Regions from separate parts of the Mesorhizobium sp. M1A.T.Ca.IN.004.03.1.1 genome, predicted to be linked through region 3. Evidence: predicted binding sites of a transcription regulator. Region 3 holds the regulator's gene; each other region holds the start of a gene.
What was found. The regulator PhoB, encoded in region 3, activates phosphate uptake and scavenging genes when phosphate is short. The targets are predictions, from matches to a motif close to TGTCATNNANCTGTCAT.

Region 1 (7,299 bases), 120 kb from region 3:
AACTCCTCGTTCTGGATATCGCGCACCTGAGGCAGGTTGGGCAGGCGCACACCCTTCGAATTTTCGGTCGGCGCCTTGCCGGTCATCTGCAGGATCGGTGTCTCGCGGCCCGGGTTCTTGTCGTAGAAGCCGGACTTCTTGGTCGCCTCATAGGCTGCCAGCGTCACCGGCAAGTAGCCCGACTTCTGGTGCAGATATTCCTGCACCTCGGTCTTGGAGAGATAGGCGAAGAAGGCCGCGACGCCCTTGTACTCCGCATCGGATTTGCCGCTGAAAACCCAGAGGCTTGCGCCGCCGGGGGTCGTGTTCTGCGGCGCACCCTTGGCATCGCTGTCATACGGCAGTTGGCCGATGCCGTAGTTCATACCCGACTTGACGATATCGCCGAGCCCGCCCGACGACTCGGTAAAGATGCCGCATTCTCCGGCGAGGAAGATCTGCTTGGCTTCGGAGGTTCGCCCGCCATATTTGAAAGTGCCATCCTTGGCGAGGTCAGCCAGCGCCTGAAAGTGGTTGACGAAAATCGGCGCATTGATCTTGAGCTCGACGTCGCCGCCGGCCAGTCCGTTCTGCTGGGTCGCCCAGGAAACATTATTCCAGGCGGCAAAATTTTCCAGATGGATCCAAGTCAGCCAGGTCGAGGTGTAGCCGCAAGGGGCCGCGCCGCTCGCCTTGATCTTCTTCGCCGCTTCCCAGACCTCGTTCCAGGTCTTAGGCGGGTTGTTCACGTCGAGGCCGGCCTTCTGAAAGATGTCCTTGTTGTAGTAGAGGATCGGCGAGGAGGAATTGTAAGGGAAAGACAACATGGTGCCGTCCGGCTTCGAATAGTAGCCGACAATGCCGGGCAGATACTGGCTCTTATCGAACGTCATCCCCGCGCCCGTCAAAACTTCGGCCACGGGTTTGATCGCGCTCTCGGCCGCCATCATGACGCCGGTGCCGACATCGAACACCTGGATGATGTCCGGCGCCTGGCCGGCGCGGAACGCGGCGATGCCTGCATTCAGCGTCTCGGGATAGGTGCCCTTGAAGACCGGAACGATCTGGTAGTCGCTTTGGCTGGCGTTGAAGTCCTTCGAGATCTTGTCGACGACTTCCGCATTGGCGCCCGTCATCGCATGCCACCAGCTGATCTGCGTGACAGCGAAAGCGGACGTGGTGGAAAGCAGGGTCAAGGTAGCGGCAACACCTGCCGCGAAGCCGAAGAGCTTCATGTTTTCATCTCCCGTTGTGATTGGCGAAAGGGGGGCTTCCGCAGAACCAGTATGTGTTGCGCATGACAATCGGACAACGGTTTTGTTATGCGTCGATGAACATCATCTGATCCTAAATTAACGTGCATCGGTCACGGCCGGGCAGATTGCTTGCCGGCTTAGGATTTGAGCGACTCCAACCATCGTATTGCGACAGCCGGCCCAACCTTATCCGTCCTTTACAACCTGAGGCACACGCGTCGGTTGCAGGTCCACTAATCGATTCTTCAGCCGTCGGGCCTTAAGCAATCTTAACTTGATTGATGCGGGAAGATCAGGTGGGGCCAAATGTTGACCGTCTATAATTGCATCGTGCACGAGCACGATCTGAGGTTGGTCGCACTTGCGGCGCTCATCTGCGGAATTTCCTCTTTCTCGGCGGTCAATCTTCTTCGCCATGTCGAGCAATCGACCAGTCGAAATCGCTACGCATGGCTGTTGATTGCAGCCACGGCGACCGGATTCGGTATCTGGGCGACGCATTTCGTCGCCATGATCGCCTTCACGCCGGGAATACCCAACGCCTATAACGCGGAGCTTTCCGCGCTTTCGCTGGCCGCCTCCGTAGTTCTGACAGCGGCCGGAATGTGGATCGCCACCATCCGCGGCGGCATTGATCACTATCTTGTCGGCGGCGCCGTGCTCGGCGTCGGCATCGCCGTGATGCACTATACCGGCATGGCGGCGTTCGAGGTCCAGGGCAGGATCGTCTGGAACGAGCTGCTCGTCGCTCTTTCGCTGGCGGCGGGCGTCACGCTTGCCGCGCTTTCGCTGCTCGTCGTGCTTTGCCGCCCGTCGACGCTTACGACGATCGCTGCCGCCGTCTTGCTCACACTGGCCATCTGCACACTGCATTTTATCGCCATGGCGGCGGTCTCGATCTATCCGGACTCCTCGATAGAGATCTCAAAATTCACCATCGCGCCGATGTCGCAAGCCTTTGCCGCTGCGGCGGCAAGCCTGGTCATTCTGGTGCTCTCGGCCGCGGCGCTCCGCATCGACCTGCGGTTCCGCCGGCATCAGGCGGAAGCGCAGCGCATGCACGGCCTGGCCAACGCGGCGGTCGAGGGGCTGATCGTTTGCGACGGCAGCCGCATCGTCAGCGCCAACGACAGCATCGCGGCGCTGAGCGGCATCGCGCCCGGCACGCTGAACGTGATGCCGCTCAGCGACCTCTTCGGCGAACGCGTTGCCTCAGCCATCGCCGGCGGCAGCGGTCAGGCGCAGGAAGCCGAGCTGCGCAGCCAGGACGGCACTCGCATTCCGGTCGAGCTGATCGCCCGCAGCATCGACTATTGCGGCAAGCCTCACGACGTCGTCGCCGTCCGCGACATGCGCGAGCGCAAGAAGGCCGAGCAGGAGATCCTTCGCCTGGCGCATTTCGATCCGCTGACCGGGCTTGCCAATCGCCGCAGCTTCACCAGCCGGCTCGAGGCCGAGATCGCCACGGCGAGCGGCAAGGACGGGCAGCTCGCGCTGATGCTTCTCGATCTCGACCGCTTCAAGGAGGTCAACGACCTCTTCGGTCATGCGGCCGGCGATGCAGTGCTGCAGAGGGTGGCGCAATGCGCTTCGGGCGTGCTCCGCCATGGGCAGATGCTCGCCCGCCTCGGCGGCGACGAGTTCGCCATCATCGCGCCGAACCTTCCCGACCCGCAGGCCGCAGGCCGCATCGCCGAGGCGGTGCTTTCCAAGCTGCGCCAAGAGAGCCAACTGTCGCCCGGCGGCGAGCTGGTGTCGGCCAGCATCGGCATTGCTCTTTTCCCGCTGGACGCCGACGAGCAGGCGGCGCTGGTAAGCCATGCCGACACCGCGCTCTACCGCGCCAAGGCCGAGGGCAAGGACACTTATCGCTATTTCGAGGCTTCGATGGGCGCCGAGACGCGCGACAGGCGCGCCATGGAGCACGATCTGCGCCAGGCGGTTGCGCGCGGCGAGTTCCGGTTGGTCTATCAGCCGCAAAAGGAGATCAGCAGCGGCAAGATGATCGGTTTCGAGGCCTTGATCCGCTGGCATCATCCGGAGCGCGGCAACATCCCGCCGTCGGTCTTCATCCCGGTCGCGGAAGACAGCGGCACTATCGCCCAGATCGGCGAATGGGTGCTGGCGACGGCCTGCGAGGAAGCCGTGCGCTGGAAAAATCCGCTGACCATCGCCGTCAATGTCTCGGCGGTGCAGCTCCACAACCCGAATTTCAGCCGCAAAGTACACGAGATCCTGCTGCGTTCGGGACTTCCAGCCGGACGGCTGGAGCTTGAAGTGACCGAGACGGCGCTTATCAAGGATATGCCGCGGGCGCTGGCGACCCTGCGGCAGGTCAAGGCGCTTGGTATTCGCGTCGCGATGGACGATTTTGGAACCGGCTATTCATCGCTTTCCAATCTCCGCGCTTTCCCTTTCGACAAGATCAAGATCGACGGCTCCTTCATCAAGTCGGTCGACAGGAATGGTCAGGTCGCGGCCATCGTGCGCGCCGTGCTGGGGCTGGGGCGCGGCCTGGGCCTGCCTGTTCTGGCCGAAGGCGTCGAAACGCTGGACGAATTGCGCTTCCTCGATGCCGAGGACTGCGAGATCGGCCAAGGATACTATCTCGGCAGGCCAAGCCCGATCGAAACCTTCAGCGAGCTGACCGGCGTGCCGGCGGCGATGGATGCTGTCGAGGCCCGCGGCGGCCGCATCCTCATGCTCGAGCCCGCCGCCGCGCGCTCAGCTTGACGGACCGAGCGCGGCTTCCACCAGTCGCTTGGCGTCGGGACTCGACCATTCCGCCGGTCCGTTCATATGTGCGATCAGGCAGCCTTCGCCGTCGATCAGCATCGTCACCGGCAGGCCAAGCGCCAGCCCGCGCGTCTTGGCCTCGTTGAACAGGCCCATTGTCGCATCCCGGTAGTAGCCGAGCGTCTCGATGCCGATCTCCTTCAGGAACTTTTTCGGCTTGGCGTCATCGCCGGTGTCGACATTGACCGCGACGACCTCGAAAGTGTTGCCGCCTTTTTCCTTCTGCAACGCATCGAGCGCCGGCATTTCGGCGCGGCAGGGCGCGCACCATGTCGCCCACAGATTGAGCAGCACCGTCTTGCCGGCATGGCCGGCGATCGTCGTCGGCTTGCCGTCGGGTCCGTTGAAGGCGAGTCCCTTCAGCGATTGCGGCGGATCCGCCGGCTGCAGTGCCGCGACCTGACCGACCGCCTTTGCCGCAACCTGCTTGGCCCGTTCGGCCTTCGCCTTGCAAGCGACGTCGTCCTTGCCGGTGCTGGCCGCGGCAACCTGATCCGGCGCGTTGTTGCCAGAACCGCTCTCGCTGACATATACCGCGACCGCGCCGGCCAGCACGCCCGCTACAAGCGCGGCGAGGATGAGGCGCGGGGCCGGGAAGAATTTATTGCCGTCTGCCATTTTCTTAAAAACTGCTCCGGAGCACGGGTTATAGCGATGAGCGACAAGAAGGCTAGCAACCAGATGTGGGGCGGACGTTTTGCCTCGGGTCCGGCCGCGATCATGGAAGCGATCAACGCATCGATCGCCTTCGACCGCAAACTCTACGCGCAGGACATCCGCGGCTCGATCGCCCACAGCGAGATGTTGGCTGAAACGGGCATTATTTCGGCCGCCGATCAAGAAAAAATCGCTCACGGCCTGAACACGATCCTGAAAGAGATCGAGGCCGGGAAATTCGAATTCTCGACCAAGCTCGAAGACATCCATATGAATGTCGAGGCGCGTCTGGCCGATCTGATCGGGTCGGCTGCCGGCCGCCTGCATACCGCCCGCTCGCGCAACGATCAGGTGGCGGTCGATCTGAAACTCTGGGTCAAGGAGGAATGCCAGCGCATAGCCCATGCGCTGAAGGACCTCATCGGCGCCTTTCTCGAGCGCGCCGAGGAGCACGCCGCGACGGTAATGCCCGGCTTCACCCATATGCAGGCCGCGCAGCCGGTGACCTTCGGTCATCATTGCATGGCTTATGTCGAGATGTTCGGCCGCGATCTGTCACGTGTCCGCGACGCCATCGAGCGCATGGACGAAAGCCCGCTGGGCGCCGCCGCGCTGGCCGGCACGAGCTTTTCCATCGACCGCCATATGTCGGCGAAGGCGCTCGGCTTCCGCGAGCCGATGCGCAATTCCCTCGACAGCGTGTCGGACCGCGACTTCGCGCTCGAATTCCTCTCGATCGCCGCGATCTGCGGCACGCATCTGTCGCGGCTGGCCGAAGAGATCATCATCTGGTCGACGCCGCAATTCGGCTTCATCCGGCTATCGGATTCATTCTCCACCGGCTCCTCGATCATGCCGCAGAAGAAGAACCCCGACGCCGCCGAATTGGTGCGCGGCAAGACCGGCCGCATCAACGGCCATTTGGTCGGCTTGCTGACGGTGATGAAGGGCATGCCGCTGACCTATGGCAAGGACATGCAGGAGGACAAGGAATCGGTTTTCGACGTAGCCGAAACGCTCGACCTGATGCTGGCGGCGACCACCGGCATGGTGCGCGACATGACCGTGAACACGGCCGCCATGAAGAAGGCCGCCGGCGCCGGTCACGCCACCGCCACCGACCTCGCCGACTGGCTGGTGCGCAATCTCGGCCTGCCCTTCCGCGAGGCCCATCACGTCACCGGCCGCGCCGTGGCCCTTGCCGAGGAGAAGAAGGTCGGGCTGGAAAAGCTCTCGTTGGAGGACCTGCGCTCGATCCATCCCGGCATCACCGACGACATCTTCTCGGTGCTCGCCGTGCAGAATTCGGTGAAGAGCCGCGTAAGCTTCGGCGGCACCGCTCCGTCGGAAGTGAGGAAGCAAATCCGCTACTGGAAAAAGCGCTTGGCCAAGGCGTGAAAGGCTGATTGATGCAAACTGACAAGATTTTAGAACGCTACAGCCACCAGAAATCCAACCTGAGCCTGGCTCTTCTTTCCGACGAGGACGGTGGGGAGCCAACGATCCTCATACAAGGTTCAAAGCGAGCGCTGCACCTTCTCGCAGAACTTCTCCTTGCAGTCGCTGATGAGAAAGCCAACGACGGCTTCGGGATGGGACCAAGAAGCGCCGGAAGTTTCCATTTTTCCGCCACGTCCGAGTTTGGCGTTTATGTCCGTCGGCTGGACGAATAACGAATTCTTGGGGCTTGATTTTGCCGGGATGCAATGCGCCGAAAACTCGGCTAAAAGCGCGGCTGGACAAAACAGTTTCGAACGGATGGATCGATGACCCGAGGCAGGATTTTGGTGACGCTCGCGCTGCTGGCGGCGGTTGTCACCGTCACGGCCTGCGGCAGGAGAGGCGGCCTCGATACGCCTTACGAGGCTGCCGTGCAGGCGCGCAAGGATGCGGAGCGAGCCAAACAGCCGCTGCCGCCCGAGCCTGAGAAACCGGTCAAGGACAAGAAGTTCATTCTCGACCCCTTGCTCTAGAGCCGAGGAGATCATCCGATCTCATCGCGCTCCAATTTTCGGACCTCTCCCCGTGAACCATTTCGACTACCGCGACGGCGTTCTCTACGCCGAGGATGTGGCAATCCCCGATATCGCCGCCAGCGTCGGCACGCCGTTTTACTGCTATTCGACCGCGACCCTGACCAGGCATTTCCGCGTCTTCAAGGAAGCTTTTGCCGGTCTCGACGCGCTGGTCTGCTACGCCATGAAGGCGAATTCCAACCAGGCCGTGCTGAAGACCTTGGCAAGACAAGGCGCCGGCGCCGACGTGGTGTCGGAAGGTGAACTGCGGCGCGCCTTGGCCGCCGGCATCCCCGCGAGCAAGATCCTGTTTTCCGGCGTCGGCAAGACCGCGCGGGAAATGGACTTCGCCCTCAATGCCGGCATCCTCTGCTTCAACGTCGAGTCCGAACCCGAACTCGAACTGCTGTCGGCGCGCGCCACAGCGCTCGGCAAGGTGGCACCCGTCTCGCTGCGCATCAACCCGGACGTCGACGCCAGGACCCACAAGAAGATCTCCACCGGCAAGGCCGAGAACAAGTTCGGCATCCCGTGGCAGCGGGCGCGCCAGGTCTATGCCCGCGCGGCGGAGCTGCCGGGCATCAAGGTCACCGGCA
Region 2 (7,299 bases), on a different contig from region 3:
CCGAGCCGGAACTCGATTCCTTCATCCATCATTCGGGCGAGGGCATCCCGCTGCTGCTCGATGCCGGCCACCTCGCCTTCGCCGGCGGCAATGTGTTGCGCGCCATCGACAACCACCACAAGCGCATCAACCACGTCCATGTGAAGGACGTGCGCATGAACGTGATCGACGGGCTCGACCGCACGAAACAGTCCTTCCTCGATGCCGTCGCGCTCGGCGCCTTCACCGTGCCCGGCGACGGCTCGCTCGATTTCGGCGCGATCGTCCAACGCTTCGCCGACTACGGCTATGAAGGCTGGTTCGTGGTCGAGGCCGAGCAGGATCCGAAAAAGAACCCGCCGCTGAGGATGGCTGAGGTCGGCCATAAGGAGCTGATGCGGGTGATGACGGCCGCCGGCTATACGGTCGAGACGCAGGGCTTCCCGGCGTAAGCGGTGGATCGTCCGGCCGCTCGCTCTATCTGATGCGTTTGGACAAGTCCCGGATTGGCGCGATGAAAGACTATGAACACCCCTTCTTCCGACCGCTGTGGCGGCGCATTGCCGTCGTCGCCGTCTGCCTAATCTGGTCGGTGATCGAATTCGCCTCCGGCACGCCGTTCTGGGGGGTAATCGCGCTCGGCTTCGCCGGTTACGCGGTGTGGCAGTTCTTCTACCTCTACAAGCCGGCCGAGGAGCCCAAGCCTCCGGCCGAGCCGAAGGAATGACCCAGGAGACAAAAATGTCGAAACTGCTCGTCAAGGCCGACAAGGGCCACGGCCACGTCGCCCACGTCACCCCGCAAAGCGCGGGCTGGACTTACGTGGGTTTCGATCTCCACCGGTTGCGGCCGGGCGAGACGGCCGCCGGCAAGACGGGCGAGCGCGAGGTCTGCCTGGTGTTCGTCACCGGCAAGGGCAAGGCTGCGGCCGGCGGCAAGGATCTCGGCCTGCTCGGCGAGCGCATGTCGCCCTTCGAAGGCAAGCCCTGGTCGGTCTATGTGCCGCAAGGCTCCGACTGGGCAGTGACCGCCGACACCGAGCTGGAGCTTGCCGTCTGCTCGGCGCCCGGTCTTGGCGGCAGCCTGCCCGCCCGCGTCATTGCGCCCGACGATCTCGGTCAGGAAGTGCGCGGCAAGGGCACCAACACCCGCTACGTCACCAACATCCTGCCCGAGGGCAAGCCGGCCGACTCGCTGCTGGTGGTCGAGGTCATCACGCCCGGCGGCCATACCTCCAGCTATCCGCCGCACAAACACGACCAGGACAATCTGCCGGCCGAGTCCTATCTCGAGGAGACCTATTATCACCGCCTCAACCCGCCGCAGGGTTTCGCCTTCCAGCGCGTCTACACCGACGCCGACAGAAATGGCGTGCGCGATCTGGACGAGGCGATGGCGATCGAGGACGGCGATGTCGTGCTGGTGCCGAAGGGCTACCACCCGTGTGCGGCCTGCCACGGCTATGATCTCTATTATCTCAATGTCATGGCCGGCCCGAAGCGGACATGGAAATTCCACAACGCCGCCGAGCATGAGTGGCTGATGAAGGCGTGAGATTTTTCATAGCCCTCAACCTGTTGGTCCAGTTCGGGAAAATCGTCGGCTAAGGACCGCCGGAGCCTGGGTTGCCTTCGAAAACCCATGAAAGCTTCGTCAATCCGTCATGGAAATCACCTATGGCAGCGGTCTGACGAGGATTTTCGATGCGCTATGCCATTTACTTTACCCCGAGGCAGGATGAGCCGCTGGCGCGGATTGCCGCTAACTGGCTGGGGCGCGACCCGTTCGGCGCGCCGACGCGGCCGGTCGAGGGTGTGGGTGACCTGTCGGCGGCGGAAGTTGCCTTCCACACCGCCTCGGCACGGCGCTATGGGTTCCACGCGACGCTGAAGGCGCCGTTCCGGCTGGCGCCCAGCGAAACGGAAGCCTCGCTGCGGGCGGCGCTCGACGATTTCGCCGAGGCCACGGCACCAGTCGTCGTCCCGCGTCTGGTCGTCGGTCAGATCGACGGCTTTTTCGCGCTCGTGCCGGGAAGTCCTTTCGAGCCGCTCAACAGTTTCGCCGGCGAGGTCGTGCGCGCTTTCGACCGCTTCCGTGCGCCGCTGACCGAGGCCGAGATCGAGCGCCGCAGCCCAGACTCGCTGAAGCCGGATGAGTTCCGCAACCTCTGCCAGTGGGGTTATCCCTACGTCTTCGAGACGTTCCGCTTCCACATGACGCTCTCCGGACGGGTCGGGCCACAGGAAAGCCCGCGCCTTCGCGCTGCAATCGACAGCCTGTTCGCGGATGTGCTGCAGCGTCCGGTGCCGGTGGATGCGCTGACGCTGTTCGTCGAAACCGAACCGGGCGCGCCCTTCATGGTGCTCTCGCACCACGTGCTTGGACGCGGCCCGGCCAGAAAAACCGCCTGATGTCCGCCCGCCTGAGATAGGACTGCTGAAATGACCGCCGAGACCGTTTTGAACAATGCCCGCATCGTGCTGCCCGACGAGATCGTCGCGGGCTCGCTGCTGCTGCGCGATGGGCTGATCGCCGCGATCGAGCTGGGTGCGGCCCGCACCGGCGAGGACATGGGCGGCGACTACATCATCCCAGGTCTCGTAGAACTGCACACCGATCACCTCGAAGGCCATTACGCGCCGCGTCCGAAAGTGCGCTGGAACCCGATCGCCGCCGTGCTCGCCCACGATGCGCAGGTGGCGACCGCCGGCATCACCACGGTGCTCGACGCCTTGCGCGTCGGCATGGACGAGGATGCCGACCTGAAGTCCGACGACGTGCGCAAGCTCGCCGATGCGATCGAGGACAGCGTGCGCCAGGATCGGCTCAGGGCCGACCACTTCATCCATCTGCGCTGCGAGGTCTCGGCGCCGGACTGCCTCGAGGCCTTCGCCAATTTCGAGACCGACGACAGGGTGAAGCTCGCCTCGCTGATGGACCACGCGCCGGGCCCGCGCCAGTTCGTCGATCTCGAGACCTACGCCTATTGCTACCAGCGCAAACTGAAGCTGACCGACCGCGACTTCGAGAAATTCTGCGCGAAGCGTATGGCCGAATCGGCCAAGAATTCCGGGCCGAACCGCGTCTTCATTTCCGCCGCCTGCCGCGAGCGCGGCATCGTGCTTGCCAGCCACGACGATGCGACAGCCGGCCATGTCGACGAGGCGGTGGAGCAGGGCGTGCGCGTTGCCGAATTCCCGACCACCGAGGAAGCAGCGAGAGCCTCGAAGGCGGCAGGGCTCGGCGTGCTGATGGGCGCGCCCAACGTCATGCGCGGCTCCTCGCATTCGGGCAATGTGTCGGCGCGCTCGCTTGCCGGCGACGGTTTGCTCGACATCCTGTCGTCCGACTATATCCCCTTCAGCCTGATCCAGTCCGCCTTCTTCCTCGGCGATGTCGTGGAAGGCATTTCGCTGCCGCAGGCGGTCGCCATGGTCTCGAAGAACCCAGCGGAAGCGGTCGGCCTTAGCGATCGCGGTGTCATCGAGCCCGGCCGGCGCGCCGACCTCGTGCGCGTGCGCGTCGACCAGCATGTGCCGGTCGTGCGCAACGTCTGGCGTCAGGGCAGGCGCGTCGCATGATGGTTTCTGCGCTGATCGAACGAGAGCTCACCGAGACCCTTCCGATCCGCAACGGCGTCTTCGTCGTGGTGGTCGGGCCGAGCGGCGCCGGCAAGGACACGGTGATCGGCTACGCCAAGGCGCATTTTGCCGGCGAGACGGGGCTGGAGTTCGTCCGCCGCGTCATCACCCGTCCGAGCGACTCCGCCAGCGAGGACCACGATACGCTGGCCGACGCCGCCTTCGCCGAGGCGGAAGCGGACGGCGCCTTCGTCATCTGCTGGGACGCGCACGGCCTGCGCTATGGCCTGCCGGCCGATGTCGATTGGGCGATCGCCAATGGTCATGTCGCCGTTGCCAACGTTTCCCGTGCCGTCATCCCGGCGCTGCGTGAGCGCTATGCCAACCTGGCGGTGGTCGAGATCACCGCTGCGCCGGAGATCCTCGCCGAGCGGCTGGCGGCGCGCGGCCGTGAATCGCGCGGCGAGGTGCTGGCGCGTCTGGCGCGCAGCACCAGCGTGACGCTTTCCGGGCCGGATGTCACCTCCATCGACAACAGCGGCGCCAGAGAGATCGCCGGCGAGCGTTTCGCCGAGGTGCTGCGCAAGGCGATGGCGTTTTCGGACCTTTCGGACATGATCTGAGGTGTATTGATTCAGGTGATGCCGGCTTGCGAGTGGGAGGTTGGGCCGAGACTTGTTGATGTCGGCGCCAACGCCAAAAAAATGTGTGCAGCACGCGAAGTTGGAATTTGCCCCGCTGCCTACCGAGATCGGACGAGGGAAGCTACTCCGCCGGCGCGCCGGCGACATTCCGGCGCGACGCCTCCATCATCCGCCGCCGGGCGCGGAACACACCCCACTGCTGGTCGACCAGCACGCCGATCAGGATGACGCCGCCCATCACCGCGAAGTTCAGTGAGGACGGGATGCCGAGCAGATTGACGAGGTTTTGCAGTTCCTGCAGCAGCACGGTGCCGAGGATGACGCCTACGAGCGAGCCCTCGCCGCCGCGCAGCGAGAAGCCGCCGAGCACCGCCGCGGCGATGGCGTAGAGCTCATAGAACTGGCCGTGGCTCGCCGGCGAGATCGAGCGCGTGTACATGGCGAAGTAGATCGCCGACAGCGCCGTCAGCACACCGCAGATCACGTATGCCGCGATCACCACGCGCCCGGTGCGGATGCCCGAATACTTCGCCGCTTCCTCATTCTTGCCGATGGCATAGAGATAGCGTCCGAACACCGAGCGGTGCAGCACCACCCACATGACGATGGCGATCACGATCAGCGCGATGAAGGAATTCGGCAACCCGCCGGAGCGGCCGGCGGTCAGAAATTCGAGATCCGGGAAATTCTGGCCGAAAGCGAAGCCCGCCGTGCCGTCGGCGGTGTAGAAGCGGGCCACGCCGCGGTAGATCAGCAGGCCGCAAAGCGTCACCACGAAGGGCTGCATCTTGAGCCGCGTGATCAGCCAGCCATGCACGAAGCCGATGATGGCGCCGAGCACGATGATCAGCACGAAGGCCAACGGCCAGTCCATCTCGCGCACGGCGATGAAGTCGATGAACAGCGTGCCGAGCAGCGCGATCAGCGAACCGACCGAAAGCTCGATGCCGCCGGTGATGATGACGAAGGCCTGGCCGATCGAAAGGATGCCGAACAGCGCGACCAGGTTGGAGGTGTTGGCGAGATTGATCGTCGAGAGGAAGCGCGGATTTATAGCCGTGACCACCGCACCGACCACCAGGATCAGGACCAGCAGGCCGAGGTCTTTCTTGCTCATTGCGCTCCTCCCGCGGCTTGCGCCAGCTTCGGCTTCTTGCCCACTGCCAGCAACAGCACGTTCTCCTGGCTGAAATCGTCCCGGTCGAGGATGCCGGAGATCTGCCCCTCATGCATGACCGCGATGCGGTCCGAGACGCCGATCACCTCCTCCATGTCGCTGGAGATCATCAGCACCGCGACGCCGGCATCGGCCAGCGCCCGCATCAGCGCGTAGATCTCGGCCTTGGCGCCGATATCGATGCCGCGCGTCGGCTCGTCGAGGATCATCACCTTGGGGTTCATCGCCAGCCATTTGGCCAGAACCACCTTCTGCTGGTTGCCGCCGGACAGCGTGCCGGTGCGGGTCAGGACCGATGGCGCCTTGATGCCGAGATCCTTCTTCTGCTTCTCGGCGGTGGCGAGCTCCGCGCTGGTCGACACCAGCGAGCGCTTCGCATGCGCCGGCAGATTGGGCAGCGAAATGTTCTGCGCGATCGAGAGATCGAGCAGGATGCCGGTCAGCTTGCGGTCTTCGGGCACCAGGAAGATGCCGCTCGCCACCGCATCGGCGGCCGATCCGACATTGAGCGCCTTGCCGTCCAGCGCGACACTGCCGCCGAGCCGCTCGTCGATGCCGAACAGGACGCGCGCGAGCTCCGTGCGGCCGGAGCCGACCAGGCCGGCAAGCCCGAGGATTTCGCCGCGCCGAAGCTCCAGGTCGACCGGGTGATCGGGATAGGCGCTGGTGCGCACCGCTGTTGCCGAGAGCGCGACGCCGCCCGGCGCGCGCCCCGCCTCCGCTGCTTTCTCGCGCTGCTTAAGCATGCGCCCGATCATCAGCTTGACCATCTGGTCGTGATTGATGTCGCTCTTCGGCAGCGTGCCGGCCAGCATGCCGTCGCGCAGCACCACGACGCGGTCGGCGACGCGCTCGACCTCGTGCAGGCGGTGCGAGATGAAGATGACGCTGATGCCTTCCGCCCGCAGTCCCTTGATCACGTCGAGCAGCTTTTCGGTCTCGGCGATCGGCAGGCTGGAGGTCGGCTCGTCGAGGATCACCAGCCGCGCCTTGATCGACAGCGCCTTGGCGATCTCGACCATCTGCTGCTGCGCCAGCGACAGCGAGGCGACCGGCGCGTCGGCCGAGAAATTGGCGCCGACGCGTTTCAGGAGCGGCGCCACCATCTCGCGCAGCTTGGCGCGGTCGACCAGCCTCAGCGGCCCGGCCTTCAGCGGCTCGCGGCCGAAGAAGATGTTGGCGGCGACGTCGAGGTTTTCGAACAGGTTGAGTTCCTGATGCACGAAGGCGATGCCGGAGCCGATGCTGGCTTCCACGGTCAAGCCGTCATGCGCGACGCCGTCGACGGTGACGGTGCCGCTGTCCGGCCGCGTCACGCCGCCGAGGATCTTCATCAATGTCGATTTGCCGGCGCCGTTTTCGCCGACCAGCCCGATCACCTCGCCCGGCCTGACCTCCATCGAGAACCCGTCCAGCGCCACGACGCCGGGATAGGTCTTGCGCACGGCCTCGAGGCTCAGGAACGGAGCGGATTGGACGATGGATGGGTCGGAATAATTCATCACGCCATTGTTCATCGCGCTTATCGGCAGCCGGTAGACTGCAGACTGACGGGCCGCATGCGGCCCGTCAATACGGACGCCGGCTCAAGGCGAAGCTTGAGCCGGCGCAACTGTGCATCGATTACTTGCCGGCCATCGCCTTCAGGTTTGCGGCATAGGCGTCGACATCGTCCTTGCCGATGATCTTGGTCGGCACGATGATCAAGCCGTTGGCCGGAATGCCCGACTTGTCGCCCTTGAGGTAGGCGGCCATCAGCTTCATGCCCTGATAGGCCCATTCGAAGGGCTGCTGCACCACGGTCGCGGCAACCGTGCCTTCCTTGACGCCCCCCAGCGTGATCGGATCGTCGTCGAAGCCGACGACGGTGATCTGGCCGAGCTTGCCGGCGTCGCGAAGCGCCTCATAGATGCGCGGC
Region 3 (7,299 bases):
CGGCCCAGATCGGACGCAGCGGAAAACGGAAGCGCTTGCGCTGCACCCTGCCGTTGAACAGCGCAAACACCACGGCAACACAGGCGACGGCGCCGACGATCCAGCTCCATTTGGCGCCGATCGAGCCGGCCGGTCCGCCGCCCATCAGTTGGAAGGTGGCGTCGAGCGGCGCCACCGTCTGGCCGCTGGTGACCCACCAGGCAGCACCGCGCCAGACCAGCAGCCCGCCAAGCGTCACGATGAAGGCCGGCACTTCGAGATAGGCGATGACGAAGCCCTGGAAGGCGCCGATCAGCAGGCCGAGCGCCAGGCCGATCAACAGTGCCAGCACCCAGATCCAGGGATTGCCAAGCTCGAGCCCAACCATTCGCACCAGGAAATGCACTTGGGCAAAGCCCATCACCATGCCGATCAAACCCTCGGCCGATCCGACGGAGAGGTCGATGTTGCGAATGACGATGACCAGCACCATGCCGGAAGCCATGATGGCCACGGCCGAGGTCTGCACCGACAGGTTCCACAGGTTGCGCGGCGTCAGGAACGTTCGGCTATCGAAATCGAGCGGATTGACGCCGAGCCGCAGGCTCGAGATGACATGCAGGCCAATCCAAATGATCAGCAGCGCGCCGACCATGCCGAGCATGCGTGTGTCGAGCTCAGTCGCCTTGAGGAAGCGCCCGACGGTGCTCAGTTCGGAAGCCCGCGCGCGATCCGCCGCCGGGTTGGCCGGCGTATCAGAGGTCGTATCGGTCATGATCTCCTCCCGCCGGCTTGCCGTCTGGCGCGGATGCCGGACCACGATGCTAGAGCAATTCCGGGAAAAAGTGCGTAGCCGCCTGGAATTGCGCGGAAACAAACGGCTGGAGCAGTTCGGCGATCCTGCCGGACAGTGACCTGCCCCCAATGGTCTCCGGCTTCAGTACTCCCGAAAGCCCTTGGGATACACCGCGGCCGTTGGGCCGCGGCGCTGCGTTTGAACCTGACGGCCAGCTTAGTTGCAGACCGCGACGCTGCCGGCGGCAACGCCCGCGCAGACTTCATCCTTCTTGATCCAACCCGCGTCGATGACGAGGTTGAGATTATCCTTGGTGATTGCGACCGGGGTCAGGAACAGCGACTTGACGGTGTTGCCGCCAGGCGTCGTGAAGTCCTTGGCGCCCGCGATGTCGGTCATCTTCTTGCCGTCGGCGAGCTGCGAGGCGATCTCGGCGGCGTGCTTGCCGAGCTCGCGCGCGTCCTTCCACACCGACACCGTCTGGGTGCCGAGCGCGATGCGGTTGAGCGCGGCATGGTCGCCGTCCTGGCCCGAGACCGGAACGGTGCCGGCCAGGCCTTGCGCCGTCAGCGCCGCGACGACGCCGCCGGCGGTGCCGTCATTGGCCGCCACCACCGCGTCGACCTTGTTGTCGTTGGCGGTCAGGAACTGCTCCATGTTCTTCTGCGCGTTGGCGGGCAGCCAGCCGTCGGTATAGGCTTCGCCGACATTCTTGATCTTGCCGCTGTCGATGGCTTCTTTCAGCACTTCCATCGAGCCGGAGAACAGGAAATCGGCGTTCGGGTCGGCGCCCGAGCCCTTGATGAAGACGTAATTGCCCTCGGGCTTGGCCTTGAACACCTCGCGGGCCTGCATGCGGCCGACTTCCTTGTTGTCGAAGGTCAGATAAAACACGTCCTTGTTCTCGATCAGGCGGTCGTAGCCGACGACCGGAATGCCTTCGTCGAGTGCCTTCTGCACCGCCGGTCCGATCGCCGAGGCGTCCTGCGCCAGGATGATCAGCGCATTGGCGCCCTGCGAGATCAGGCTTTCGACGTCGGTCAGCTGCTTGCCTGGATTGGACTGTGCGTCGGCGGATATATACTTGTCGCCGGCGGCCTCGATCGCCTTCTTCATCGCCGCTTCGTCGGTCTTCCAGCGCTCTTCCTGGAAATTGGACCACGAAACGCCGATCACCTTGTCCTTCGCCTCGGCGACCGACGCCAACGTCAACGACATGGCGACGCCCGCCAGCATGGCGGCTGCGAATCTCTTCATGATATCCTCCCTGCGCCCCTCGCGGCGCGACCCAGACTGGCCCGAAGGCCATGTAGAGGCTTTTTTTCGAGCCTCGAAAAAATACTGATCGAACGCCAAAGCGCTGTCAACTGCAATTCTGACGGTTTTTGAGGTGTCGCGTTCTTTTTTTCGAGACCCGCAATAAATAATGACAGTGCCGACCGCTTCTGCCACTATCGCGGAACAGTTCGGAGGAAGCGCAGACCGCGTCCACCGAAAATTTTAAAAAACCAGGACGGTTCGGGTGCCGGCGTCCGGGTGAATCGATCTGGCGCGTCGCCGGGTCCTGTGCATGATCGAGAGGCCGCGCTGACTGGGAGGAGAAAAAATGTCGGTCGGAATCCGCCACGACGATCTGCGCCGGCGCAACCGCGCCATGGTGCTCTCGGCCGTGCGCCGGGCCGGCCAACCGTCGCGCACGGAAATCGCCGCGACCACCGGGCTCAGCCATTCGACCATTTCGGCGATCTCTTCCGATCTGATCCAGGAAGGCATCCTGGCCGAGAGCAAGCCGAGCGAGACCGCGTCTCTGAAGCGCGGCCGGCCACAGGTGGGCCTCGCGCTCAAGCCGGAGGCGGCGGCGGTGGTAACGGTGGTGCTGTCGCTCAATTTCCTCTCGGTCGCCGTTATTGATTATGCGGGTCAGGTCATCGCCGAGGAGCAGCGCCGCCTCGATACGCTCACCATGCCGCGCAACGAGCTGATCGGCGAATGCTTGGCGATCGTGCGGCGCCGGCTGGACGATCCGGACCTCGACGTCGGCAGCGTCGCCCGCATCGCCATGGGCATCCAGGGCATCACCGATTCCCATGCCCGCGCCATGCTGTGGTCGCCGATCACGCCGCTGACCGACATTCCCTTCGCCGACATCCTGGAAAAGGAATTCGGCATTCCGGCCACCATGGAAAACGACTGTAACATGATGGCGGTGGCGCTGCAGTGGCGCGATCCCGACCGCTATCGCGACAATTTCATCGCCATCCTGCTCTCGCACGGCATCGGCATGGGCCTGGTGCTGAAGGGCGAGCTGTTCACCGGCACGCATTCTTCCGGCGGCGAGTTCGGCCACATGATCCATCGCCCGGGCGGCGCGCTTTGCCGTTGCGGACGCCGCGGCTGCGTCGAGGCCTATGCCGGCAACTACGCCATCTGGCGCAGCGCCATGAAGATGAGTGAGGACGCCGAGCCGATCGATGTCGGCGACGCCGACATGCGGGCGCTCGCCGCCAAGGCGCGCGAGAGGGATGGCTCGGAGCGCGAGGCCTATCGCCGGGCCGGCGAGGCGCTGGGCTTCGGCCTCGGCAGCCTGTTCGCGCTGATCGACCCGGCGCCGGTCGCCATGGTCGGCGTCAGCGCCGCCGCCTTCGACCTGATCGAGCCGGCTCTGCGCGAGGCCATCGCCCAGACCGCCGGCGGCCAGCATTCGAAGTCGATCTCCTTCGATACCGAGCCGAACGAATTGCCGCTGATCCGCGAGGGCTGCGCCGTGCGCGCGCTGACCTTCGTCGACCAGGAGATTTTTGCGCCGGGCGTGAAGGCAAGAGCGGGCAAGAACGTGGCCTGAGCAGCTTCGATAGCGATCGTTGGCTTCTGTGCGTCCTGCAGACGCCGGAGATTAGCGAAGGCCCCGCAGCTTCGTCATTCCAGGGCGGAGCAGGAGCGAAGCTCCGTCGCGGAGACCCTGGAATCCATGCCATTACCTCAATCGTCGGATGAGCGGAGCAGAATTTCTGCACCGCCGCGGCGCGTGGAAGTCGCGTGGATCGTCGGGTCTGCGCCGCGTCGCGACGCTTCGTGCTCCGCCCGTGGACGGCGAAGCACCAGCGTCTCGATAACCCGCCAGCGCAGATAGAACCCGTCAGACCTTCGGTGCCCTGGATCTAATCTTCCCTGATCGCGTAGCCCGCCCCACGGATGGTACGTATGACGTCCGGCATCCGGCCGTTGTTGACCGCCTTGCGCAGGCGTCCGACATGCACGTCCACGGTGCGCTCGTCGATATAGATCGTCTCGCCCCAGACATTGTCGAGCAGCTGGCTGCGCGAGAACACCCGGCCGGGATGCCGCATCATGAATTCCAGCAGCCTGAACTCGGTCGGGCCGAGCCGGATCTCGCTCTTCTTGCGGTAGACGCGATGCGATTCGCGATCGAGCACGATGTCGCCGACCTTGAGCACGCTGGACAGCACCTCCGGCTTGGCGCGGCGCAGCAGCGCCTTGACCCTGGCCATGAATTCCGGCGTCGAGAACGGCTTGACCAGATAGTCGTCGGCGCCGGTCGAGAGGCCGCGCACCCGGTCGCTTTCCTCGCCGCGCGCGGTCAGCATGATGATCGGCAGGCGTTCGGTCTCGGGCCGCATCCTGAGGCGCCGGCAAAGCTCGATGCCGGACACCGCCGGCACCATCCAGTCGAGCACCAGAAGGTCGGGCAAATTCTCCTGCAGGCGGATCTCGGCCTCGTCGCCGCGGGTCACCACCTCGACCTGATAGCCCTCGGATTCGAGGTTGTAGCGGAGCAGCACCCCCAGCGGTTCCTCGTCCTCCACCACCATGATGCGTGGCGCGATCATATAGCAGGCACCTTCGCGGTCAGGCCGCCGGCGCCGACATCGTCGTCTCGTCCTGCTTAGGACGATTCGCGGGCAATTGCGTGCCGGTCAGCACATAGTAGGCGTTCTCGGCGATGTTGGTGACGTGGTCGCCGATGCGCTCCAGATTCTTGGCGCAGAACAACAGATGCGTGCAAGCCGTGATGTTGCGCGGATCCTCCATCATGTAGGTCAGGAGCTCGCGGAAGACGGCGGTGTATTTGACGTCGATGCGCTCGTCGTCGTTGCGGAGCTTGGCGAGCGCCGTGGCGTCGCCGGCCGCGTATTCCTCGATCACGCCCTGCACCTGGATCAGCACCAGCTGCGCCATCGAATCGATGGAGTGCGAAAGGTCGCGCGGCGCGGCGCTGACGCCGACCGAGCCGACGCGCTTAGCGATGTTCTTGGCAAGGTCGCCAATGCGCTCGAGATCGCCGGCCATGCGGATGGCGCCAACGACGCTGCGCAGGTCGTCGGCCATCGGCTGGCGTTTGGCAATCAGCGTGATGGCGCGATCGTCGAGCTCGCGTTGGCGCGCGTCCATGATGGCATCGTCGGAGACCACGCGCTGCGCCAGCGCGTTGTCGGAATTCAGCAGAGCCTTGGTCGACGCGCCGACCATCGAGCCGGCAAGATCGCCCATGTCGCGGATGAGCTGGCTGATCTGCCTCAGATCCTCGTCGAAGGAAGCGACCGTATGGGCCATGGTTATGTCCTCGTATGAACTCAGCCGAAGCGGCCGGTGATGTAGTCCTGCGTGCGCTTCTCGCGGGGCGAGGTGAAAATCTTTTCGGTCCGGTCGAATTCGATCAGCTCGCCGAGATACATGAACGCCGTCTGCCGCGAGACGCGCGCCGCCTGCTGCATGTTGTGGGTGACGATCACGATCGTGTAGTCGGCCTGCAGCTCGTCGATCAGCTCCTCGATCTTGGCGGTCGAGAGCGGATCGAGCGCCGATGCCGGCTCGTCGAGCAGGATGACCGCCGGCTTCACCGCCACCGTGCGGGCGATGCAGAGCCGCTGCTGCTGGCCGCCCGAAAGGCTCTGGCCACTGGCGTTGAGCTTGTCCTTGACCTCGTTCCACAGCGCGGCGCGCTTCAGCGCCTGTTCGACGCGATTGTCCATCTCGGCCTTGCTGATCTTCTCATACAGCCTGACGCCGAAGGCGATGTTCTCGTAGATCGACATCGGGAACGGCGTCGGCTTCTGGAACACCATGCCGATCTTGGTCCTGAGCAGGTTGAGGTCCTGCGAACGGTCGAGGATGTTCTTGCCGTCGAGCAGCACCTGGCCTTCGGCGCTCTGCTTCGGGTAGAGCTCGTAGATGCGGTTGAGCACGCGCAGCAGCGTCGACTTTCCGCAGCCCGAAGGTCCGATGAAGGCGGTGACGCTGCGCTCGGGCAGCGACAGGTTGATGTCCTTCAGCGCCTTCGACTGGCCATAGTAGAAGTTGAGGTTCTTGACTTCGATCTTGGCCTTCTCGGCGGTCGTCTCGGCTACGTTCAGGTCGGTGGACAACATCGGTTTCATCTGTCCTCTCTGCGTCCGGTAAGGCTGCGGGCGAAGATGCTCAGCCCGAGAACCGTCAGGGTGATTATCAGTGCGCCCGTCCAGGCCAGTTGCTGCCATTCCTCATAAGGGCTCAGCGCAAACTGGAAGATGGTCACCGGCAGGCTGGCCATCGGCGCGTTGAGATTGCTCGACCAGAACTGGTTGTTGAGCGCGGTGAAGAGCAGCGGCGCCGTCTCGCCCGAAATCCGGGCGATCGCCAGCAATATACCGGTGACGATGCCGGACAGTGCGGCGCGATAGGCGACCGAGCGGATCACCACCCAGCGCGGCGCGCCGATGGCGGTGCCGGCCTCGCGCAGCGCGTTGGGCACAAGGTTCAGCATGTCCTCGGTGGTGCGCACGACGACGGGGATCACCAGGATCGACAGCGCCACCGCGCCGGCGATCGCCGAGAAATGACCCAACGGCCGCACCATCAGCTCGTAGACGAACAGGCCGACAATGATCGATGGCGCCGACAACAGGATGTCGTTGATGAAGCGCACCACCGTCGTGAGGCGCGAGAAGCGCCCGTACTCGGCCATATAGGTGCCGGCGAGCACGCCGATCGGCGTGCCGACGACGATGCCGATCACGGTCATCACGATGCTGCCGTAGATGGCGTTGAGCAGGCCGCCGGCGTCGCCGGGCGGCGGTGTCATTTCCGTGAACACCGAAAGCGAGACACCCGAGAGCCCCTTATAGAGAAGGGCGCCGAGGATCAGCGCCAGCCAGACGAGGCCGATGCCCGCCGCTATGGTGCACAGTGCCATCATCACGGCGTTCTTGCGCTTCCGGCTTCGGTGGAGCGATGCGGCTGTCGACATCGGTCAGGCTCCCGTGCGGCTATCGATGCGCAACAGCATGTAGCGTGCGAGCGCGAGGATGATGAAGGTGATGATGAACAGGATCAGTCCGAGCGCCACCAGTGAGGACGTGTAAAGCTCGCCGTCGGCTTCGGTGAATTCGTTGGCGATGGTCGCCGAGATCGTCGTACCGGGCGCAAACAGCGAGGCGCTGATGCGGTGCGCATTGCCGATGACGAAGGTGACGGCCATCGTCTCGCCGAGCGCGCGGCCAAGACCGAGCATGACGCCGCCCATGATG
Region 4 (7,299 bases), on a different contig from region 3:
CCAATTGGGAAAAAGCGGTCAGGCCGAACACCAAGCTGTTCTTCCTGGAAAGCCCGACCAACCCGACGCTGGAAGTGGTCGATATCGCCGCTGTCGCCGCTTTAGCCAATTCGATCGGCGCACGCGTGATCGTCGACAACGTCTTTGCCACGCCGCTGCAGCAGAAGCCGCTGCAGCTCGGCGCCCATATCGTGGTCTACTCGGCGACCAAGCATATCGACGGACAAGGCCGCTGCCTCGGCGGCGTCATCCTGTCGGACAAGAAGTGGATCGACGAGAACTTGCACGACTATTTCCGGCACACCGGCCCGAGCCTGTCGCCATTCAACGCATGGACGCTGCTGAAGGGCCTCGAGACGCTGCCGCTGCGCGTGCGCCAGCAGACCGAAAGCGCCGGCAAGATCGCGGACTTCCTGGCTGGCCGGGCGGAGATCGCCCGCGTCATCTATCCGGGCCGGGCCGACCATCCCCAGGCGGATATCGTCAGGAAGCAGATGTCGGGCGGCTCGACGCTGATCTGCCTTGACGTCAAGGGCGGCAAGCAGGCGGCCTTCGCCTTGCAGAACGCGCTCGACATCGTGCTGATCTCGAACAACCTCGGCGACGCAAAGAGCCTGATCACGCATCCGGCGACGACGACGCACAAAAACCTCAGCGACGAGGCGCGCGCCGAGCTCGGCATCGGACCAGGCACGCTCAGGCTCTCCGTCGGGCTGGAGGATACCGACGACCTGCTCGCCGACATCGAACAGGCGCTCAAGGCGGCGAAGGAATGAACCGCCACGGCTGCAAAGAGCGCGCTTGAGCCGCAGCCGGCTCAAGCAATCTCTTCGAGTTCAGTCATCCCGCTGTTGCGGATGGTCATTGCGTTGCCACGCCATTCGACGGCTCCGCCAAGCCAGCCGCGCGCCCAGATGGCGGGAAGCATCACGTCGCGCACGATCATCGCGGTGACGCTGCGCGGCGACAGATACCAGCCCTTGGACCAGGCGAGCATGCATTCGGGCACATAGGCGATCGCCAGCACGCAGAGCGCGGTCGCGGGCAGGCTGACACCGGCGCTTGCCGCCGCGATCAGCGCCAGAAGCAGCGGCGCGACCACACCGGTCAGGATTTCGGGCGCGAAGAACAATGGGAAGGTGACGCGGCGCAGCCGCGCCCAGCGCGCCTGGCGCGACCAGATTTCGGCGAGCGTGCGCTGGCCGAGCGGCTGCTCGAAGGGCGCGGCCACGAGATTGACCCGAAGGCCAAGGCTGTTGACCAGCTTGGTCGCCGCCGCGTCCTCGGCGATTTCGGCGGCCAAAGCCTGGATGCCGCCATTTGCATCCAGCATCGGCTTGTTCCACAGCATGCTCTTGCCCTGGGCGAAGCCAAGGCCGAGCGCTTCGCCGGCATATTGCCAGCGCGCCTGCAGCGTGTTGAGGAAGACGCATTCGACTTCGGCCCAGAAACCGTCCGGCCGCGAGCCGATCGGCGTCGAGCAGACGAGGCCGGTGTCCGGTCCCCAGGCCGCCATCAGATGCTGGACATAGTCCTTGGGCATCAGCACGTTGGAATCGGCGAGGATCACCCAGTCGTGCCGCGCCGCCTGCCAGCCCTTGATGCAGTTGTTGAGCTTGGGATTGGCGCTGATCCTGTCATCGCCGACGAGGAGCCGCGCCGGAACATTCGGAAATCGCGCGATGGCGGCGTTGATCAGCTTGACCACGGGATCTTCGGCGTGCGCGACGCAGAAGATCATTTCGTAGCGCGGCCAATCGAGCGAGAAGGCGCGGTCGAGCGTCTCCTGCGTGAACGGCTCCACGCCGCGCGACGGCACGACGATCGAGACAGGCGGCTGTTTGCTGGAAGGCGGAGGAATGACCCGCCTGGGCTTCAGCCGCGACGATGCGAGCAGGATGCTGGCAAGGTTGGAAAAAAGAAGGGCCGAGGAAGCAAAGGCGGCTGCGAGGGTCAGTTCCATCGAGATCTGGTCACTCCGGAAAGGCCGCCCGCGGCCGTTTCATCACTCGACAAAGCGCCCGAGTCGCCCGCACGGTTTGTGCACACCAACATTGTCATGTGTCACTTAAATGACATTGTTTGTCGGCACTTGCGGTGGAAAAGCCGGCAGGCTGGCGACGCTGCGGAGGTAGAACCGCGAAGCGCGCTAAAATGTTCCCTGCGGCACCGGAGTGGCTCATGTATCGCGCCGTGACGCGCAACATCGAAGTGCAGGTCAGGCCGTTCTATCTGGAGGACCGTTCCGATCCGTCCGAGAACCGTTATGTATGGGGCTACCAGGTGACGATCGACAACCGGTCGGACGAGTTCGTGCAGCTTCTGTCGCGCTACTGGCACATCACCGACGGGCGTGGCCGAGTCGAAGAGGTGCGCGGCGAGGGCGTGGTCGGCGACCAGCCGGAGCTCAACCCCGGCGACAGCTATCAGTACACGTCGGGATGCCCGCTCTCGACGCCATCCGGCATCATGGTCGGCCACTACACGATGCGCAACGGCCGCGGCGAAACGTTCGACGTCGCCATTCCGGCTTTCTCGCTCGATATGCCGGGAACGAAAAGGACGGTGAATTAAAGAACTCGAGTTCCCGCCTCCGCAAAGCGGGGGCGAGGAACCGGAGCTTTCTCACTCCGCCGCAAACTCCGCCGGATCGAAGTCGTACTGCGTCGAGCAGAACTCGCAAGCGACATGGATGCCGCCGTCCTCGGTCGAGTCCTTGATCTCCTCGGCCGAAAAGCCTTCGAGAATGCCTCGGATTTTGTCGCGCGAGCAGGAGCACTGATCGGCGACCGGCACACCGCGGAAGACGCGCACGCCGTGCTCGTGGAACAGCCGGTAGAGCAGCCGCTCGGCGCCCACCGTCGGATCGATGAGCTCGGTCGGCTCGATGGTGCCGAGCAGCGCCAAGAGTTCCCGCCAGGAATTGTCGGCCGGTTCGTGCGCCACGTCTCGTGGATCGCCATCCCCGCCCGAAATGTCGGGCACGCGCATGCGTTCGGGCGCCTGCGGCAGGAACTGCGCCAGGATACCGCCGGCGCGCCATTGCTCGCGGGCCCCGCCCGGGCCCGGGGTCACCAGCTTCGCAACCGACATCCTCAGATCGGTCGGGATCTGCTCCGACTGGCGGAAATAGGTGCGCGCGGCTTCTTCCAGCGATGTGCCGTCGAGTTGGACGATGCCCTGATAGCGCTGCGTGTGCGCGCCCTGATCGATGGTCAGGGCCAGGACGCCGGTGCCGAGCAGCTTCTCCTGCGAGATCTCGCCCGAGGCAATCAGCGCCTGCAGCCGGTCGGCGTCGAAGCGCGCATAGGCGCGCAACGAATGCGGCGTGGTGAAGTCCGCCACCAGCATGTCGACCGGTCCGTCGGTGCGGGTCTGCAGGATGAACTTGCCCTCGAATTTCAGCGACGTGCCGAGCAGCACGGTGAGCACGCAGGCCTCCGCCAGCAGGCGCGCGACCGGCTCGGGATAATCGTGGCGGCTGAGAATGGCGTCGAGCATCGGCCCGAGCTGCACCGTGCGGCCGCGCACATCCAGGGGCGCTACTTCGTAAGGCACGACATGGTCGTCGCCTGCGAAGCCGAATTCGCCGAGTTTGGGTTGATGCTCAGCCAAGGAAAGCGTTTCCAGCATGACAAAACTCCGGGGCGCATCCATCCCGCTTTCCAGGCGGCATGGGTCGAAGCGCGTTCGATTTCAGTGATGGCCCGCAAATAGGCATCACACATCCCCGGATCAAGTTGGCGCGGATCAAGTCGACCCCGGTCAAGCGCCCAGGCACCATGCCAGCACCGCCTTCTGGGCGTGCAGCCGGTTCTCGGCCTCGTCGAAGACCACCGAATGCGGTCCGTCGATCACCTCGTCGGTGACCTCCTCGCCGCGATGCGCAGGCAGGCAGTGCATGAAAAGCGCGTCGGACTTCGCCCTCGCCATCAGCGCGGCGTTGACCTGGTAGGGCAGGAAGACGTTATGGCCGCGGGCGCGATGCTCCTGGCCCATCGATACCCAGCTGTCGGTGACGACGCAATCGGCCTGGTCGACGGCCTCTTCGGCCGAGCCGGCAAACCTCACCTTGCCGCCATTGGCCTTCGCCCAGTCGACATATTTCTCGAACGGCTCGCTGCCCTCCGGCACGGCGACATTGAGGTTGAAGCGGAACCGCGCCGAGGCTTCTAGAAGCGAGTGCAGCACATTGTTGCCGTCACCTGTCCAGGCGAAGGTCTTGCCGGCCACCGGACCGCGATGCTCCTCATAGGTCATGATGTCGGCCATCAGCTGGCAGGGATGGGTATCGTCGGTCAGCCCATTGATCACGGGCACGGTCGCGTTTTCGGTGAGTTCCAGCAACCGGTCATGCGAGGTGGTGCGGATCATGATGGCATCGACATAGCGCGACAGCACCTTGGCGGTGTCGGCGATGGTTTCAGAACGGCCGAGCTGCATCTCGGTGCCGGTCAGCATGATGGTCTCGCCGCCGAGTTGGCGCATGCCGACGTCGAAGGAAACGCGCGTGCGCGTCGAAGGCTTGTCGAAGATCATCGCCAGCACCTTGCCCTCGAGCGGCTTCGAACGCTCGCCGGCCTTGAGCCTGGTCTTTCGCGCCATCGCATCGTCCAGCATGATGCGCAGATCGCCTGCGGAAACGGCGGACAGATCGGTGAAGTGACGAACGCTCATCGGCAGATTCCAGAACTACTTCGCGGCTTCGGCCGCGATCGCGTCGGTCAGGCCCTTGGCGCCCGACCGAATGCGCTTCAGCGCCTCGCCGATCTCCTCGTCGGTGACGGTGAGCGGCGGCAAAAGCCGAATGACGTTGTCGCCCGCCGGCACCGCAAGCAAGTGCTGGTCGCGCAGCGCCATGTTAACCTTGGCGTTGGGCATGGCACATTTCAGCCCAAGCATCAGGCCGGTTCCCCGGATGCCTTCGATGACCTCGGGAAATTCGTCGCCGACCGCCGCCAGTCCCTGCTTCAGCAGCAACGCCTTGCGCTGAACGTCCTCGAGGAAGCCGTCGGCCAGCACGACGTCGAGCACGGCATTGCCCACCGCCATCGCCAGCGGATTGCCGCCGAAAGTGGTGCCGTGCACGCCGGCCGTCATGCCGGCCGCCGCTTCGTCGGTCGCGAGGCAGGCACCCATCGGAAACCCGCCGCCGATGCCCTTGGCGATCGCCATCAGGTCAGGCGTGACGCCCGCCCACTCATGCGCGAACAGCTTGCCGGTGCGCCCGATGCCGCACTGGACCTCGTCGAAGATCAGAAGCAGGCCGTGCCGGTCACAGAGCTGCCGAAGCCGCTTCAACGACTGCGTCGGCACCGGGCGGATGCCGCCCTCGCCCTGCACCGGTTCGATCAGGATAGCCGCGGTTTCCGGTGTGATCGCCTTCTCGGCGGCATCGATATCGTCGAACGCGACCTGGTCGAAGCCCTCGACCTTCGGACCGAAACCCTCGAGATATTTGTACTGACCGCCGGCAGCGATCGTCGCCAGCGTGCGGCCGTGGAAGGCGCCCTCGAAAGTGATGATGCGGAAACGCTCCGGATGGCCTTTGACGAACTGATAGCGCCTGGCCGACTTGATGGCGCATTCCAGAGCCTCGGCGCCCGAATTGGTGAAGAACACCTTGTCGGCGAAGGTTGCATCGACCAGCCTTTCGCCCAGCCGGCGCTGCTCCGGGATCTCGTAGAGATTGGAGACGTGCCACAGCTTGGCCGCCTGCCCGGTGAGCGCCGCGACCAGATGCGGATGGCTGTGGCCCAGCGAGTTCACGGCGATGCCGCCGGCGAAGTCGAGATATCGCTCGCCCTTGTCGGTGACCAGCCAGGTCCCCTCCCCGCGGTCGAAGGCCAGGGGTGCGCGAGCAAAAGTCTCGTAAAGCGCCGAACCGCTCATTATATGCGTCTCCGGAACCGGAAATCAAAAAAGCCGCCAATGCGGCGGCCTTTGCGGCTTATCATGTTTTTCGGCCATGAAGTCAACGAAAAGGTCGCGCAGAAGCGCGCGGCAAGGCTCCAGCGCCACGCCGGCCCATCAGCGGTTGGGCAAGTTGGGGAAAACCGTAAAAACCGAATCGGTGTTGCCCTGAGGACTCTTGTCACCGAGTCAGCGCATAAGGTAATTGTAGTCGAGAAATAACTAGATTTCGTGCGGCGGATCTAATCACCCGGTACATGTGGTGTCGTTTGCCCGGCGAGAGCCGGCTCGGGAAAGGATTCTGACCGCCGCACGCCTCAGCAGGAGCGCGGTCTCATGAACTGGACTGACGAGCGGGTCGAACTTCTCAGGAAATTGTGGTCGGAGGGTCTCAGCGCCAGCCAGATCGCCGCGCAGCTCGGCGGCGTGAGCCGCAATGCCGTCATCGGCAAGGTGCATCGCCTGAAACTGTCGGGCCGCGGCCGCGCGACCACGGCGCCGGCACGGCAGAAGAAGGCCACGCAGGGCGCCTCGATGCAGAAGTCCGTGGCTCGTGCCGCCAGCGCAGCCCGTCATGTGACGGCCTCCATCGGCGCGACCGCTCTGCAGGTGCAGTTCGAGGCGGAGCCGGTGGCGCGCCATTATATCCGCCCGGTCGAGAACGTTGTCGTGCCAATCTCGCGCAACCTGCAGCTCGTCGAGCTGACCGAGCGCACCTGCAAATGGCCCAACGGCGATCCGCTGTCGGAAGACTTCAGCTTCTGCGGCAACGACGCTGGCGAAACCGGGCCGTACTGCAAATACCATGCAAGGGTGGCGTTCCAGCCGGCGGCGGAAAGGCGCAGAAGCCGCTAAGCGAATAGCGAATAGCGAACGAAATAGGAATAACATCGGTATTCGAGTTCGGCACAAGCTTCTTTATCGCTATTCGCTATTTCACAGCCATCCATTCTTCCTGAACCGCCAATACAGAAACGCGCAGATCAGCGCGATGGCGGTCAGCACGGTCGGGTAGCCGTATTCCATCTTCAGTTCAGGCATGTCGTCGAAATTCATGCCGTAAATGCCGGCGAAGGCCGTCGGCACCGCCAGGATGGCCGCCCATGAGGCCAGCTTCTTGGAGATCGCCGTTTCCTGGCTCTGTCCGACCAGAAGGCTTGCCTCGAAGGCGAAGGCGAGCACCTCGCGCAGACTGTCGATCTTTTCCTGCACGGTGCGGATGTGGTCCGTCACGTCACGGAACAGCGGATGCATGGCGGCATGGATCTGCGGCAGCTCGGCGCTGGTCAGCCGCCGGCAGACCTCGACCAGCGGCAGCGCCGCGTTGCGCAGCCTGAGCAGATCGCGGCGCAGCATGTAGAGCCGCTCGATGTCGCCACCGCTCAT

Region 1: ugpB (sn-glycerol-3-phosphate ABC transporter substrate-binding protein UgpB) is a predicted target of PhoB. The motif match lies at 1,277-1,293, and genes of this name have one in related genera.
Region 2: EOD29_RS19740 (DUF1045 domain-containing protein) is a predicted target of PhoB. The motif match lies at 1,628-1,644, and genes of this name have one in related genera.
Region 4: EOD29_RS21080 (ceramide glucosyltransferase) is a predicted target of PhoB. The motif match lies at 2,062-2,078, and genes of this name have one in related genera.

The regions. Positions count from the first base shown of each region.
Region 1 is NZ_RZTV01000004.1:266,249-273,547, forward strand. It holds gene ugpB (sn-glycerol-3-phosphate ABC transporter substrate-binding protein UgpB) at 1-1,214, opposite strand, end outside; gene EOD29_RS15215 (EAL domain-containing protein) at 1,542-3,968, shown strand; gene EOD29_RS15220 (TlpA disulfide reductase family protein) at 3,960-4,649, opposite strand; gene argH (argininosuccinate lyase) at 4,686-6,086, shown strand; gene EOD29_RS15230 (hypothetical protein) at 6,098-6,361, shown strand; gene EOD29_RS15235 (lipoprotein) at 6,455-6,661, shown strand; gene lysA (diaminopimelate decarboxylase) at 6,714-7,299, shown strand, end outside.
Region 2 is NZ_RZTV01000005.1:529,824-537,122, forward strand. It holds gene iolE (myo-inosose-2 dehydratase) at 1-431, shown strand, start outside; gene EOD29_RS19730 (hypothetical protein) at 494-706, shown strand; gene iolB (5-deoxy-glucuronate isomerase) at 721-1,533, shown strand; gene EOD29_RS19740 (DUF1045 domain-containing protein) at 1,683-2,390, shown strand; gene EOD29_RS19745 (alpha-D-ribose 1-methylphosphonate 5-triphosphate diphosphatase) at 2,421-3,560, shown strand; gene phnN (phosphonate metabolism protein/1,5-bisphosphokinase (PRPP-forming) PhnN) at 3,557-4,183, shown strand; gene EOD29_RS19755 (ABC transporter permease) at 4,326-5,321, opposite strand; gene EOD29_RS19760 (sugar ABC transporter ATP-binding protein) at 5,318-6,883, opposite strand; gene EOD29_RS19765 (sugar-binding protein) at 7,005-7,299, opposite strand, start outside.
Region 3 is NZ_RZTV01000004.1:386,303-393,601, forward strand. It holds gene EOD29_RS15800 (sugar ABC transporter permease) at 1-754, opposite strand, end outside; gene xylF (D-xylose ABC transporter substrate-binding protein) at 992-2,032, opposite strand; gene EOD29_RS15810 (ROK family transcriptional regulator) at 2,382-3,617, shown strand; gene phoB (phosphate regulon transcriptional regulator PhoB) at 3,934-4,623, opposite strand; gene phoU (phosphate signaling complex protein PhoU) at 4,643-5,347, opposite strand; gene pstB (phosphate ABC transporter ATP-binding protein PstB) at 5,368-6,171, opposite strand; gene pstA (phosphate ABC transporter permease PstA) at 6,168-7,019, opposite strand; gene pstC (phosphate ABC transporter permease subunit PstC) at 7,023-7,299, opposite strand, start outside.
Region 4 is NZ_RZTV01000006.1:266,118-273,416, reverse strand. It holds gene EOD29_RS21085 (O-succinylhomoserine sulfhydrylase) at 1-776, shown strand, start outside; gene EOD29_RS21080 (ceramide glucosyltransferase) at 818-1,963, opposite strand; gene apaG (Co2+/Mg2+ efflux protein ApaG) at 2,182-2,574, shown strand; gene EOD29_RS21070 (Hsp33 family molecular chaperone) at 2,626-3,657, opposite strand; gene argF (ornithine carbamoyltransferase) at 3,766-4,677, opposite strand; gene EOD29_RS21060 (aspartate aminotransferase family protein) at 4,693-5,892, opposite strand; gene EOD29_RS21055 (GcrA family cell cycle regulator) at 6,250-6,768, shown strand; gene EOD29_RS21050 (magnesium and cobalt transport protein CorA) at 6,850-7,299, opposite strand, start outside.